Regions from separate parts of the Brevibacterium spongiae genome, predicted to be linked through region 1. Evidence: predicted binding sites of a transcription regulator. Region 1 holds the regulator's gene; the other holds the start of a gene.

Region 1 (8,008 bases):
AGACCGAAGCGCTCAGAGCATTGCGGGGCCGATCGCCTCGGGTGCGGTCGGCGGACCCGGAGAACATTCGACCTCGGCTGCGTCAGTGGATGCCGTGGTTGCCGTACGCGCTCGTTCGACCGATTCTTCACACGATTGCCCACCTCCGCATGCTTGGGCTCATGCTCAACAAGGGTGGCGGACCGCTGGTCGTCCATGATCCGGGCACTCGCCGATGGAGTCGCCGGCTCATTGTGAGCCTTGCAGGAATTCTCGGATATCGACCGATGATTGTCTTCATCGATACGGATCGAGATTCCGCGCTTCGCGGTCAGGCGCAGCGGAAGAGGCTTGTCAGGCGACGCGCCTTCGACCGACATTGGAGGCGCTGGGTCAATCTGCGCGAACGCATCTTTCGTGGTGACAGCCTCGGTGACGGTGAGTCCTGGGTTCGTGTCGTGCTGTCGCATCGGGACGCTGTTGTCGATGATGTTCTCGGCCTGCTCGACACCGCAGCAGCCCTCTGAAAAGAATTTCTCTCCGTCCGGAATAAAGTCGGCCTCACCAAAGTTGAGTCTAGTGTACGCAACTTTGATGAGGTCGACTTGACGGTCGAAACCTCGAAGAGAATACTTGAGTCCAGTTGGCTCAATGTGTGCGGTCGAGTGGTTCTGCTCGTGAACGGAGCCGCCCGATCGCACACATTCGAGTCGAAGGAACTCACGAACAAAGGAGAGAACGCTATGGCACGTGCAGTTGGAATCGACCTCGGAACCACGAACTCCGTCGTCACTGTCCTCGAAGGCGGTGACCCCAAGGTCATCGCGAACGCGGAAGGCGGTCGTACGACCCCGTCCGTCGTCGCAGTCAACAAGAACGGCGACTCCCTCGTCGGCGAGATCGCCAAGCGCCAGGCTGTCACGAACATCAAGAACACCGTCGCCTCGGTCAAGCGCCACATGGGCACCGACTGGTCCACCGAGATCGGCGGCAAGAAGATGACGGCCCCCGAAGTCTCGGCCCGCATCCTCCAGAAGCTCAAGCACGACGCTGAAGAGTACCTGCAGGAGAAGGTCACCGACGCGGTGATCACCGTTCCCGCATACTTCAACGACGCCGAGCGTCAGGCCACGAAGGACGCCGGTGAGATCGCCGGACTCAACGTCTCGCGCATCATCAACGAGCCCACCGCCGCTGCTCTGGCCTACGGCCTCGAGCGCGGCAAGGAAGATGAGCTCATCCTCGTCTTCGACCTCGGCGGCGGCACCTTCGACGTGTCCCTGCTCGAAGTCGGCAAGGACGAAGACGACTTCTCCACCATTCAGGTCCGTGCGACCTCCGGTGACAACCGCCTCGGCGGTGACGACTGGGACCAGCGCATCGTCGACTGGCTCGTCGAGCAGGTCAAGAACAACTACGGTGTGGACCTGACCAAGGACGCCACCGCTCTCCAGCGCCTCAAGGAAGCTTCGGAGCAGGCCAAGAAGGAACTGTCCTCGGCCACCAGCACGAACATCTCGCTGCAGTACCTGTCGATGAGCGAGAACGGACCCATCCACCTGGATGAGAGCCTCACCCGCGCGAAGTTCGAGGACCTGACCAAGGACCTCCTCGAGCGCACCAAGGCTCCGTTCCACGCAGTCATGAAGGACGCAGGCGTGTCCGTCTCGGACATCGACCACGTCGTCCTCGTCGGCGGCTCGACCCGCATGCCCGGCGTATCCGCAGTCGTCACCGAACTCACCGGCGGCAAGGAGCCCAACAAGGGCGTCAACCCCGATGAGGTCGTCGCGATCGGTGCCGCCGTGCAGGCCGGTGTCCTCGTGGGTGAGCGCAAGGACGTCCTGCTCATCGACGTCACCCCGCTCTCGCTCGGACTCGAGACCAAGGGCGGCGTGATGACCAAGCTCATCGAGCGCAACACCCCGATCCCGACCAAGCGTTCGGAGACCTTCACCACCGCTGAGGACAACCAGCCCTCCGTGTCGATCCAGGTCTTCCAGGGTGAGCGCGAGTTCACTCGCGACAACAAGAACCTCGGCACCTTCGAGCTGACCGGCATCGCTCCGGCTCCGCGCGGTGTGCCGCAGATCGAGGTCGCCTTCGACATCGACGCCAACGGCATCGTCCACGTGTCGGCCACCGACAAGGGCACCGGCACTGAGCAGTCGATGACGATCACCGGCGGTTCCGCACTGCCGAAGGAAGACATCGACCGCATGGTCCGTGAGGCCGAGGAGCACGCAGAAGAGGACAAGAAGCGCCGTGAGGCCGCCGACGTCCGCAACAATGCGGAGAACCTCGCCTACCAGACCGAGAAGCTGCTGACCGACAACGCGGACAAGCTGCCCGAAGAGGTCAAGACCGAGATGCAGGGCGATGTCGACGCCGTCAAGGAAGCCCTCAAGGGTGAAGACGACGATGCAGTGAAGACCGCCTACGACAAGCTCGTCGAGAACCAGCAGAAGATCGGCGAAGCCATCTACAACCAGCAGGGCGGTGCCGAAGGCGCCGAGGCTGCCGGTGAGGGTGCAGCCGATGCGAGCGCCGATGACGATGTCGTCGACGCCGAGGTTGTCGACGAAGAGGATGAGGAGAAGAAGTAATGACTTCTGAGGGCAACGATCAGTCGTCCGAGGAGCCAGGCTTCACTTTCAGTGACAAGCGCCGGGTCGACCCGAACACCGGCGAGGTCCGTCCCGAGGCCGACGCTCAGTCGGCCTCGGCCGAGGCCGGCGAGGAGCCGACCGTGGATCCGAACCTGGATCCGAACGCCGAGCAAGCGGAAGAATCCGCAGCCGATGCCAGCGACCTCGGTGTCGACATCCCCGCCGATGCTTCGGGCCTCGAAGACACGGAGCCGGCGGCCGAGCCCGAACCGGGTTCGGAGGCCGCAGCGTACCTGGCCGACCTCAAGCGCATCAACGCTGAGTACGCGGCCTACCGGATGCGTGCCGATCGGGAACGTGAGCGTGCGGCCCTCGGCGGCACGATCAAGGTCGTCGAGGCGCTCATCCCCGTGCTCGACGAGGTCAAGCTCGCGCAGGAGAACGGCGATGTCAGCGGGCCTTTCGAGACCCACGTGAACAAGCTCGTCGACTCGCTGAACAAGCTCGGCGTCGAACAGTACGGAGAAGTCGGCGATGAGTTCGACCCGAACGTCCACGAGGCGCTCATGCAGCAGCCTTCGGACGAGGTCGAGACCCCGACGCTCTTCCTGGTCATGCAGCCGGGATACCGGATCGGGGAGCGCATCATCCGCGCCGCCCGCGTCGGTGTCCAGCAGCCGGAGGACTGAAAGACCATGATCGCCGAGGCGGCTCCCGGTCCCGTACGTCAGTGAACTGACGTACGGGGGTGCGGGGCCACCTCGGCGGCGGTCCGGATCTTCGGGGCACTGACCCCGGGGATGCGGATTGTGAGGAGACAAGTGAATACAGTGCTGACAAGATTGTTTGGAAGGGAAGGAGGTGCCAGGTGAATACCGGACCTCAGAATGATTGGTTCGACAAGGACTTCTACAAGACCCTCGGCGTCTCCAAGGATGCTTCTGACGCCGAGATCAAGAAGGCCTATCGCAAGCTCGCGCGCAAGTATCACCCGGATGCCAACCCCGGTGATGAGAAGGCCGAGGAGAAGTTCAAAGAGATCGGGCAGGCGCATCAGGTGCTGTCCGACAAGGAATCGCGTGCCCAGTACGACCAGGTCCGCGCCATGGGCGGCGGTGCCCGGTTCAGTGCCGGCGCCGGCGGACCCGGCGGTGCTGGCGGCGGTGGATTCGACGACGTGTTCTCCGACCTCTTCGGAGGCGGCGGACGCACCCGGACCCGCACGACCTACGGCGGCGGGGGCGACGTGCCTCCGGACCTGGCGGATCTGCTCGGCGGATTCGGCGGCGGAGGCTTCGGCGGTGGCGGATACGGCGGCTACCAGCCTCCGGTCAAGGGTGGAGACATCAAGTCGACCACGACGCTGTCGTTCACCGAAGCGATCGATGGCGCCTCGGTGAAGCTGAACATGCCCAGCGGAAAACCGCTGACGGTGCGCACCCCGATCGGAGTCAAGGACGGGCAGAAGATCCGTCTGGCCGGCAAGGGCAAACCGAGCCCGAACGGCGGTGACGCCGGCGACGTGATCCTGACGGTGAACGTGAAACCGCACCCCGTGTTCACCCGCGACGGTGACAACCTGCGCATGGAACTGCCTGTCAGCTTCGACGAGGCGGCCCTCGGCGCAGAGATCAAGGTGCCGACCCTGGGCGGAATGCCGGTCAAGGTCAAGGTCGCCGCAGGGACGCCTTCGGGCCGGACGTTGCGAGTGCGCGGCAAGGGTGTGAAGACGAAGAAGGGCACCGGTGATCTGCTGGCGACAGTCGAGATCGTGGCGCCGAAGAATCTGTCCGACGAGGCGAAGGCGGCGGTCGAGTCGTTCAAGGCTGCGACAGAGGGTGAGGATCCTCGAGCCGGTCTGCTGGATCGGGCGAAGGCCAGTTGAGGTGGTGAAGCACAATGCACATTTCGTCGAGTGCGGCGGTGTATGTCATCTCGGTGGCCGCGGAACTGGCGGGGATGCACCCGCAGACGCTGCGGCAATATGACCGTCTGGGTCTCGTCACTCCCGAACGCACTGCGGGTCGGGGGCGACGCTACTCCGGGAGAGACATCGCCAAGCTGCGACTGATCCAACAGCTGTCCCAGGACGAGGGAGTCAACCTCGTCGGGATCAAGAAAATCATTGATCTGCAGAATCAGGTCGATGCGCTCAAACACCGCAATGAGGAGCTCGAGGCCGAGGTCCGATCGCGGATGACTGCGCAGGAACGCGAAGCTCGCGTCTTCGCCGCCGGCACTGTGGGTGGCGACGTCGTCTCGATCTCGCGCGGGCGGCGTCCGCAGGGGCGGCCCGAACCAGGGGCCCTGGTGCTGTACAACAGGTACCGACGCGGCTGAGCCGGTGGCAACCGACCAGATAGAGCAGACACAACGCCAAGATGGAGCGCGAACCCTTTCGGGTTCGCGCTCCGTCCGTCTGTTCTGAAGTTCGACGATTGCTTCTCAACGTGGTCCAGAGAATCGCAGATGTTGTGCGACACTGATTTCTGTGAACGAGAATGAGAAGGTCAGACAAGTCGCCGACAGCGCTGATGCTGCGGCACAAGAGGCCGCCGACAGCCGTTGGTTCGAGCGCGTAGCCCGCGCGGGCTTCATCGCCAATGGATTGGTCCACAGCATCCTCGGCGCGACGGCTGTGGCCATCGGACTCGGTCAAGGCGGTGGCGAAGCTGATCAGGCCGGTGCCATCGGACAGATCGCTGCGCAGCCGTTCGGCATGGTGCTCATCATCATCTGCTCCCTCGGCTGTGCGCTGATGGCCCTGTGGTGCCTGGTCAACGCCTTCTTCGGCTCGGCGTCGCTGCGTGGTGCAGGGACTCGGGACCCGCAGCATAAGCAGGGGCGGAGGCAGTGGATCGATTTCTTCAAAATGGTCGGTTCAGCCATCGCCTACGTGGTGGTTGCGGCGACCTTCTCCCAATTCGTCTTCGGTGGGGGAGCGGACTCGGGCAAGTCGAGTGCCCAGGCATCAACGACTGTGGCGAAGGCGCCTGGCGGGCTGTTCATTCTCATGGCCGTCGGTGCTGTGATTGCGATCATCGGCATCGCATTCTGTGTCAACGGTCTGCGCCGGAAGTGGAAAGATGAGCTGCGTCGGCCGCGAGGTGCTCTCACCCGCTTCCTCGTCGGATTCACCGGGGTCGTGGGATACCTGGGCAAGGGAGTGACCCTGCTGGCGGTAGGCATCCTCGTCGTGGTCTCGGCGGCTACCGGGGACCCTGAGGAATTCACCGGCATCGATGGGGCCCTGAAGGGGATGCGCGATCAGCCGTTCGGACCGTATCTGCTCCTGGCTGTGGGCATCGGCCTCGTGCTCTACGGGATCTTCCTCGCACTGCGTTCCCGCTACGACAGAATGGACTGATTCGGGTTACTCGGCGATCGGGGGGCGCACGGCCCGGATGGGCCGACAATAGGCGCACGGCGGGGCGATCACGGCATACCGGTGGAGACGAGAAGAGCGCGGACCCGATCGGGTCCGCGCTCTTCTCAGTTCGCGCCGAGCTCAGCAGAGCCCAGAGGATCGCTCTCAGATCTCTGCGGGATCCTGGGCGACCTTCTTGCGACGCATCGTCATTGCGACTGCGACTCCGCCGATGAGCAGGAGCCCGGCGCCGCCGACGAGGCCGGTCAGCTCGGTACCGGTGCGGGGCAGGTCGCCGCCGCCGTTGCCGTTGTCGCCATCGTCGTTTCCGCCGTTGCCGTCGTCGTTTCCGTCCTCGTCACCGTCGCCGCCACCGGCGTTCGGGTCCTTCTCAACCGCGAACTCGCCGGTCAGCTCGTCATCTCCGCAGGTGACGGTGACATCGTAGTCGCCGATGTAGGCCGAGGCGTTGGAGGCGCTGGTGCCGTAGACGTTGACGTTGGCCTTGCCCTCGTCGTCAGCCTTGACAGTCTTGTCGAAGGCGGTGACGTTCGACTCGCCCTTGGGGTTGACGAGGAAGCGGACGTCCTCGCCCGGCTCGCAGTTTTCGACGGCGAGAGTGACGCCCTTGTCTTCCTTGACGAAGTCGGCCGGTGTGATGGTCTCGGGGGAGACGCTCAGCTTGGCTTCGGCCGCAGGAGTGGTGGGGTCCTCGGTCTCTTCTTCCTCGGTGAGGGTGAAGGTCTGAGGCTCGGAGTTGGTGTCGGACTCCTGGTCGACGCCCCAGACGGAGTATTCGCCGGCCGGCAGGTCGCCTTCGCCCTCGAACTTCAGGGTTGCGGAGACCTTTCCTTCGTCGTCGGCGGTGACTTCTTCGGTGGCGAAGGCTGACTGGGCGCCTCCGCCGACGACGGTGACCTTGCCGCCGGGGGTGAAGCCTTCGCCGGTGACCTCGATGCCGTTCTTGTTGAAGTCGCTCTGCGAGATCTTGTCGGTGTTGAGCGAGACCTTCGGATCGACGGCAGGGGTCGAGGGCTCGTCGGTGTCGTCGACGACGGTGAAGCTCAGTCCGTCGTAAGTTTCCTCTTCGCCATCGCGAGTGATCGTGACGGAGAAGTCGACCTTACCGTTCTGGATGTCTTCGGCCGGCTGAGTGGAGTAGATGTTGTATTCGAAGGTATCGCCCTCAGCAACTCCGGCTTCGCCGGTGAGCGAATCCGAAATCTTGTCTCCGGCTTCAAGGCCGGTGACCGTGACTACGACTCCCTTTTCCTTATTGGCGAGGTCCCCGGCGGTGATCTCCTTGGGAGAGGTCGTCACCTTCGCTTCGATGGCCTGCGCCTCGGTCTCAGGTGATTCCGTCGAGGTGCTCTCCTGGGAGTCGCCGGAGTTCTTGACGACAGAGTGCGCGTAGCTGACCGAGGCGGGGGCCTCGGGGGCAGCGATAACTGGGGATGCGGCCAGGCCGGTGATGGCGATGGCCACCGCGGGTGCGAGGGCGAGCTTCTTCATGTATTTCCTTCGAAAATTACAGCTGGGTGTGAAGTATTACGAATGTAACGGTAATGCAACATTCACCACACACATAGTTGTGGTCATTTTGTTCACTACTGAAGTCGGCGAGCCGTCAGAGTTCATTCGCCATTCACCGTGAACGATTCTTTCGACGCGAACATCAGGACAGAAGGAAGGGCGGCTCAGCGTCTGCTGAGCCGCCCTTCCCTTGCCGACCTAGGCTATCGCCCTGTCTCGATCAGAAGCTCGTCGGAGTCTGGCCGAACTTGTTCTTGCGGCCGGTCAGAGCGATAGCTGCTCCACCGACGAGGAGGAGCATCGCTCCTGTTGTCAGCCCGCCGAGATCGGCACCGGTGCGAGGCAGCTGGCTGCCGTCGTCGCCGCTTCCGTTTCCGGCGTTGCCGTTGTCGCCGCCGTCAGAGCCGCCGCCGTTGGCACCTTCGGTGACCGTGAAGGAGTCCTTCATGGTGTCGTCGCCGCAGGTGGCTGTCGCGGTGTAGGCACCGACGTAGGCCGAGGCGTCCGAGGAGGTGCCGAA
Region 2 (8,008 bases), 190 kb from region 1:
GGCGGCAAAGGCCGCGCTGCGCACTTTCGCCACGGCGGCCAGGCAGGAACTCTCGCCGTTCGGGGTGTGGGTCAGCGTCGTCGAGCCCGGATCGATCGCCACCGGCATCGGACTGCGCCGCACGAAGTACCTCGAGGACGGTTCGCCCTATACGGACGATGTCACGACGATGCTTGAGCATCTCGATGCCAATGAGCGAGGAGGCATCCCGGCCGAGAAGGTCGCGGCCACGATCATCGACGCCATTGTGTCGCCGCGTCCGCGAGAGTTCTACGCCGTCGGCAGCAGGGCACCCCTGCCGTTCCTGCTCAAGCGAGCGCTGCCGCGGTCGCTGATGTCGAAGATCGTCGCCGCCCAGCACGGCCTCAAACGGTGAGCGGCAAGGCCGTCAGGCAAGACCGAAGCGTCGAGCCCAGCAGCCGCGAAGCGCAGGGCTGAGCGCTGCTGGAACTGGGAGGTCCCTGCTGGAACCGGGACTCTGCTACTGGAACCGGGAGGGGATGAGGTGCTGGGTCGTCGAAATCCCAAGCACCCGCTGCTGACGAGAGAGGTTGTAGGTCCGGTCGGACTGCAGGTACTGGACGAGGAAGAGCTTCGCCCGGTCCCCGCGCTTGAACACGCCCTTGACCTTGAGCCCGAGCTTCGCCGTCACCAGAGCCTTGTCCTTCGCCACACCTTCGATGACGACCTGGTCATACCCCATCCGCCCGAAGTGCGTGACGATGGCGTCCTTGAGCCGGTAGGGAGTCGGGTCGCCGATGTTGAACGGGCCCGCAGCCGAGGGCACATCGAGGCAGGCGAGCGCGGCACGCACGACATTGTCGACATGCGTCAGCGTCAGCTTCTGCCGACCTCCGCCGGGCAGCCGCAGCACACCCTTCTTCGAGATCTTCGACAGGAACGGCATGAACATCGTCTCGCCCGGTCCGTAGACGGCAGCGGGTCTGAGGATCGCGGCATCCGGTCGGATGCGGGAGACGAGCTGCTCGGCCAAGGCATGGGTGCGGGAGTAGGCGTCGGTGAACTCGCTGGGGTCCTTCGGCCCGGCTTCCTCCCACAGTTCGGCGTGCGGTTCGGCCGAGGAGTACACAGTCGTCGAGGACACGTGGACGATCCGGGCCTTCGGGAAGGCGTCGAGGACATTGCGGGTGCCCGTCACCTTCACGGCATAGAGAGCGTCGTCATCGGCGCTGACCGAGGAGATGCCTGCACAGTGGAAGACCGCCGTGGCCTTCGCCGCCAGGGACTGCACAGCCTGCGGGGCCGCCTCGGTGATATCCCAGTGTTGGAAGTTCACTCCGGGGATCTCCGGATCCGTCCGGGAAAGGGCGTAGACCGTCTCGTCCCGATCCGCGAGCGCACGCGCGATGGCACCACCGATGAAGCCGCTGGCTCCGGTCACTATCACCGCCACGATGGTCCCTTTCTCATCCGTGCCTCATCCGCGCCTCACTGAGCCTCACTGAGGCTCACCCGCGATGCTGCCACTGCGGTTCCCGCTTCGTCAGGAAGGCGTCGATCCCCTCCTGCGCGTCGGTCGCCACAGCATTATGTGCCATCACCTGCGACATCCGCGCATAGGCGTCGGCCACAGGCAGCTCACGCTGTTCGTAGAACGCTGCTTTGCCTATGGCAACTGTAGCCGACGAGGCGGACGCGACTTTCCGCGCCAGCTCTGTTGCGGCCGCCTCCAACTCATCGTCGGCGACGACATCGGAGACGAGACCGAAGCGCAGCGCATCCGCAGCGGTCACGAAATCACCGGTGAGCAGCATCCGCATCGCCTGCTTCACGGGCACCGCACGCGACAGGGCCACCATCGGCGTCGAACAGAACAGGCCGATCTTCACTCCCGGAGTCGCAAACCGCGCAGACTCTGCGGCCACCGCCAGATCGCAGGCGGCCACGAGCTGACACCCTGCCGCCGTCGCCACTCCCTGCACCTGCGCGATGACCGGCTGCGGAATGGTCTGGATGAGCTGCATGAGGCGGGAGCACGCGTCGAAGATCTCCTGCTGCGTCTCCAGATCCGCCCCGCCGATCTCCCCCAGGTCATGGCCGGAACTGAACACATGACCGGCGGTGCGGACGATGAGCACGCGCACATCGGTGCGTCGCCCCGCCTCGGCGAGGGTGTCGATGAGGTCTTCCATCACCGCCAGTGACAGAGCGTTGCGTGTGGCCGGCTGGTTGATCGTCACGGACGCGACTCCGTCGTCGGGCTCGGCGAATACAATTGACTCAGACATATCCATATTCTGCCAAAGGTCCGACTCGCTGTGCGGAATCCGGGCGTGCTGATCCGCCCTCCGCAGGTCGTGGAGTTTTGCCGGTGTGGGTCCAGCGGCGTCGAGAGGGACCACCATGACCACCTTGCTGATGATCATCGGATTCGGAGCTGCCACCTCGGTGGTGGTCGGACTGGGACAGAAGCTCAAGCTCCCCTGGCCGGCGCTCATGGTCCTCATCGGCATCGCCGGCGCGTTCATCCCCACCTTCGCCGAGGTGGCCATCGATCCCGAGCTCGTCCTCCCGCTGTTCCTGCCGCCCCTGCTCTTCGCCGCCGCGCAGAAGACGTCGTGGGCGCTGTTCGCGATCCGGTGGCGCACGATCCTCGGCATGTCCGTGGCGCTCGTCGGGGTGACAGTGGCCGTCGTCGCCGGTTCCGCGGTCTTCCTCATCCCCGGAATCACGATCGCCGCGGCCATCGCGCTCGGCGCCATGCTCGCCCCGCCCGATCCCGTCGCCGTCGAAGCCGTGGCCAGCACCGTGTCGATCCCCCGTCGCATCATGACGACCCTGCAGAGCGAAGGCCTGTTCAACGATGCCGCCTCCCTGGTCATCTTCCAGACCGCAATGGCCGCGGTCCTGGCCGGCACCGAGGTGGACTACGCAGATCTCGCCGTGTCCTTCCTCGTCTCCGCCGTCGTCGCGGTCGCCGTCGGTCTGGTGCTGTCGTTCGCGGCGTGGTGGGTGATGGAGAAGATCGACCACACGGTCGCCCGCTCCTCCCTCATGCTCGTCCTGCCCTTCGGCGTCTACCTCGTCGCCGAACACCTCCACGCCAGCGGAGTCATCGCCGTCGTCGTCGCAGCCCTGGAGGTCCGCCGCCGCGACACCGAAGGAAATTCGGCCGAACGGGTGACGCAGAATTCGACGTGGCAGGTCCTCGAGATGCTCATCACCGGCATCGCCTTCGGCCTCATCGGGCTCGATCTGCGCCTCATCGTCGAATCCGAACACGCCGACCTCGGTCGGGCGATCCTCGTCGGTGTCCTCATCGCCGTCGTAGTCGTCGCCGTCCGCTTCGTCTGGCTGCTGCTGGGAACGGTCATCGAACGCAAGAGGAGCGAAGAGGACCCGGATGCTGCACCATTGAGCGTCCGCGATGCCACACTTATGACCTGGGGCGGAATGCGCGGTCTGGCCACCGTCGCCCTGGCCCTGTCGGTCCCGGCGACGACGAGCGCCGGGACGCCGTTCCCCGGACGCTCCTATGTCATCGTCGCGGCCGCTGTGATTCTCCTCGTCACCCTCGTCCTCGCCGGCCTGAGCTTCCCGACCGTCGTCGGGCTCCTCGGCATCGACGACGAGGCGGAGAAGGAGCACGAGGCGACCAAGGCGATCGCCCTGCGCGCATACAAGGCCGCGATGCGCGAGATCAAGAACGACGACACCCTGCCCGACGAAGTCATCGAACCGCTGCGCGCCCGATTCAAGACCCTGCACGATCAGCTCAGCGGCACCACCGATGATCAGGCGAGCGAGGAACAGGTGACCGCGTTCAAGGAGCACCGGGCGCAGATGCTCGCCGTCCAGAAGAGGGCCATGCAGACCGCCCGCGCCGAGGTGCTCGCCGCCCGCCGCGAACGCGGCACCGATCCCGAGATCGCTGACAAGGTCCTGCGCCGCTTCGACCTCCAGTCCGTGCTCGCGAACTGAGCGTGCGCGGGCTGAGGGCGCGCGGGCCGAGCCCGGCGCGGGCTGAACCCGGCACCGCCGGCGGAGGATGCGCGGGCTCAGTGCGGCCGTGGTTGAGCCCAACGCACACGCGGAATGGCGGGCCGCCTCGGCGGATTTGTACTCGATTTTCAAAGTTGAGCGGAATAGACTCAACTTTGTTGGTGTTGTTCTGATCGAGAGCTGAAATCAGCACAGATTTTCATGAAGGAGATGCGCATGGACGCACAGATGACAACCAAATCTCGGGAGGCCCTGCAGACCGCGGTCAACGACGTCGTCGCCCGGAAGAACAACCAGATCGAACCGGCCCACCTCGTGGCCGCGCTGCTGGCCCAACCCGATTCCCTGGCCTCGGCCCTGCTGACGAAGGTGGGCGCCGACCCGCGCGTCGTGCTCCGGGCGATCGAGGCCGTGATCGGCGGGTTCCCCACGGTCAGCGGATCCTCGGTGAGCCAGCCGGGACTGTCCCGTGCCGGCCTGGAGATGATGAACCTCGCGCAGGAGGAGATGACTGCGCTCGGCGACCAGTTCGTCTCCACCGAGCACCTGCTGCTGGCCGCGGCTGCCGGCCAGGACGGTGCTGGAGATGCGCTGCGTTCAAATGGTGCGAACCGGGATGCGCTGCTCGCGGCGCTGCCCGAGCTGCGCGCCGGGAAGAAGGTCACCTCGGAGAACCCCGAGGAGACCATGCAGTCGCTGGAGAAGTTCGGCGTCGACCTCACCGCCACCGCACGCGAGGGCAAACTCGATCCGGTCATCGGCCGTGACAAAGAAGTTCGCCGCGTCGTCCAGGTGCTCTCGCGCCGGACGAAGAACAACCCGGTCCTCATCGGTGAGCCCGGCGTCGGCAAGACCGCCGTCGTCGAAGGCCTCGCCCAGCGGATCGTCGCCGGCGACGTGCCCGAGTCCCTGCGCGACAAGACGCTCATCAGCCTCGACCTCTCAGCCATGGTCGCCGGCGCGAAGTACCGCGGCGAGTTCGAGGAGCGGCTCAAGGCCGTGCTCGAGGAGATCAAGAACGCCGACGGGCAGATCATCACCTTCATCGACGAACTCCACACGATCGTCGGTGCCGGTGCCGGCGGCGACTCGACGATGGACGCGGGCAATATGCTCAAGCCGATGCTCGCCCGCGGTGAGCTGCGGATGATCGGCGCCACGACCCTGGACGAGTACCGGGAGAACATCGAGAAGGACCCGGCCCTGGAGCGCCGGTTCCAGCAGGTGTTCGTCGGTGAGCCCAGCGTCGAGGACACGATCGCAATCCTCCGCGGCCTCAAGGAACGCTACGAAGCCCACCACAAGGTCTCGATCAACGACGGGGCTCTGGTCGCTGCGGCAACGATGTCCAACCGGTACATCACCGGCCGACAGCTGCCGGACAAGGCCATCGACCTCGTCGACGAGGCGGCCAGCCGACTGCGCATGGAGATCGACTCGGCCCCGGTCGAGATCGATGAGCTCCGCCGTGCCGTCGACCGCCTGAAGATGGAGGACATGGCACTGTCGAAGGAGACCGACTCCGCGTCCGTCGAGCGCCTCGGTGCCCTGCGCGCCGATCTCGCGGACAAGGAGGAGGAGCTGCGCGGGCTCGAAGCGACCTGGGAGTCCCAGAGGGCCGGCCTCAACCGTGTCGGTGAGCTGAAGACGAAGCTCGACGAGCTGCGGTCGGCCGCCGACAAGGCGCAGCGCGACACCGACCTCGAGACCGCGTCCCGTCTGCTCTACGGGGAGATCCCCGCGGTGCAGAAGGAGATCGCCGAGGCCGAAGCCGCCGAAGCGGAGGCCGAGGCCGGTCAGTCCTCGGATCCGATGGTCTCGGACAAGGTCTCAAGCAATGACATCGCCGAGGTGGTCTCGTCCTGGACGGGCATCCCCGCCGGACGCCTCGTCCAAGGCGAGGTCGAGAAGCTGCTCGGTGCGGAGGGCATCCTCGGGCAGCGTCTCATCGGGCAGAAGAGCGCCGTCGCCGCGGTCTCCGACGCCATCCGTCGGTCGCGTGCCGGTGTCGCCGACCCGGACCGTCCGACCGGTTCGTTCCTGTTCCTCGGCCCCACCGGTGTCGGCAAGACGGAGCTTGCGAAATCGCTCGCGGACTTCCTCTTCGACGACGAGAAGGCCCTGATCAGGATCGATATGAGCGAATACGGTGAGAAGCACACTGTGTCCCGGCTCGTCGGTGCCCCTCCGGGCTACGTCGGCTACGACGAGGGTGGTCAGCTCACCGAGGCGGTCCGCCGTCGCCCGTACTCCGTGGTCCTGCTCGATGAGGTGGAGAAGGCACACCCGTCGGTCTTCGACATCCTGCTGCAGGTCCTCGACGACGGTCGGCTCACCGACGGTCAGGGACGTACGGTCGACTTCAGGAACACCATCCTGATCCTGACCTCGAACCTCGGTTCGCAGTTCCTCGTCGACAAGAGCCTGTCGACCGAAGAGCAGCGCAGCAAGGTGCTCGACATCGTGCACGCGACGTTCAAGCCCGAGTTCCTCAACCGCCTCGACGACATCGTGCTCTTCGATGCCCTCGGACAGGACGAGCTCGCCTCGATCGTCGATCTGCAGATCGAGCACATGTCCAGGCGGCTGTCGGACCGGCGGATCTCGCTCGAGGTCACGCAGGGTGCCGAGGACTGGCTGGCTCTGGAAGGCTATGACCCGGCATTCGGTGCCAGGCCGCTGCGCAGGCTGGTCCAGCGCGAGATCGGCGACAAGCTCGCCCGCGCGCTGCTCGCCGGTGACATCGTCGACGGAGACGTCGTGGTCGTCGACCTGCCCGAGGACCCCGAGTCCAAGGGACTGGAGCTGCGCCCGAAGCGGTAAGCCTCCCCGCAGCCGGTAGCCGTCAGCCCGTGGCTGGCAGCCCGCGGCTACCGGCTCGCGGCCGGCAGCGGCCGGTAGCAGCTGGCGGCAGCGTGCAGTATCTGGCGGCTCGCGGTCGGTAGCCTGCAGCACGACGCCTAAGGGGACACTCTTTTCTGAGAAGCTCACGTTTTTCGGTGAGCTTTTCAGAAAAGAGTGTGCCCTTTGCTGTCTGACGACTCATGCGGAGGCTTCGACCCCGCCGGAGCGGGTTCAGGCGCGAGTGGAAGCCTTCCCGCTGCCGGCCTTGCCACCGGCCTTCGCGCTGGAGCCACCCGACTTAGCTTTGGAACTCCCCGAAGTGCCTGCCGCCCCGGAACTCCCGGAGCCCCCGCCCGCAGCCGAGCCACCGGCGATCCCACCGGACCCGCCGACTGACCTCGGTGCTGACGACGCCCACCAGTGCTTGAGGTACGCGCCGAGCTTCGCGAACGACCGGTCGCGGATGAAGATCGCGTCGACGGCGATCATCGTCAGCGAGAACCACGGCAGGCCCATGAGCAGCGCGATGCCCAGGTGGAAGGACAGGATGCCGAGCAGCGCGACGATCCGGGTGTAGCGGTTGAAGAGCATGAACGGGAAGGCGCACTGGAAGAGGATCGATCCCCATGAGATCGCCACGACCATCGGACCCCAGGCCGTCATCAGGTCCGAGAGCACCGGCCATGTGCCGAACTGCTGAGTGTGCAGCGGGTTGTACACGGCGTATCCGTGCTGCCACGCGCTGCCGCCGGCCTTGTACAGGCCGCCGGACATGTAGATCGCGCATACCTGGAAGGCGAGGACGACGATGGCGAGGTTGTTCGCCATGATGAGCGCCCACCGCCATTGTCCGCCGTCGGACTCCGGGAACTCCGGATTGCGTGCCCGACGCCTGGCATCGAGCGACCACCGCCTGGTCGTATCCGCGAAGAGGAGCGCGACCATGAACATCCGGTAGGCGTTGTCGCCCTGGTCGCCGGCGCCGTCGTTGAGCTCGATGAAGCTCACCCAGAGGATGAGGTAGATCGGCAGGATGATCCGCGTGCGCCAGCCGAGGATGATGACGACGGCCAGCAGCGCGAGCCCGATCATCATCGCCGTGAACAGCGGCGGGGTCGTCACCGCACGGTGGAAGAGTGAGAAGAGCCAGATGCTCGGGAAGTCGCTCTTCGGTTCGGCGATCTCGCCGTTCCATGCCGAG

The links. Region 1 encodes HspR, which represses chaperone genes until heat shock. Its sites were predicted from a motif close to AAGTTGAGTCNNNNNGACTCAACTT; they were not measured.
Region 2: the regulator HspR is predicted to act here: its motif matches at 4,095-4,119, upstream of clpB (ATP-dependent chaperone ClpB).

Annotation. Positions count from the first base shown of each region.
Region 1 is NZ_CP093443.1:3,634,403-3,642,410, reverse strand. It holds gene L1F31_RS19060 (AAA family ATPase) at 1-506, shown strand, start outside; gene dnaK (molecular chaperone DnaK) at 723-2,585, shown strand; gene L1F31_RS16395 (nucleotide exchange factor GrpE) at 2,585-3,277, shown strand; gene L1F31_RS16390 (DnaJ C-terminal domain-containing protein) at 3,457-4,473, shown strand; gene L1F31_RS16385 (heat shock protein transcriptional repressor HspR) at 4,488-4,928, shown strand; gene L1F31_RS16380 (DUF1206 domain-containing protein) at 5,080-5,955, shown strand; gene L1F31_RS16375 (LPXTG cell wall anchor domain-containing protein) at 6,121-7,467, opposite strand; gene L1F31_RS16370 (hypothetical protein) at 7,709-8,008, opposite strand, start outside.
Region 2 is NZ_CP093443.1:3,825,301-3,833,308, forward strand. It holds gene L1F31_RS17165 (SDR family oxidoreductase) at 1-376, shown strand, start outside; gene L1F31_RS17170 (NAD-dependent epimerase/dehydratase family protein) at 482-1,414, opposite strand; gene L1F31_RS17175 (enoyl-CoA hydratase) at 1,470-2,249, opposite strand; gene L1F31_RS17180 (Na+/H+ antiporter) at 2,365-3,942, shown strand; gene clpB (ATP-dependent chaperone ClpB) at 4,180-6,786, shown strand; gene L1F31_RS17190 (HTTM domain-containing protein) at 7,039-8,008, opposite strand, start outside.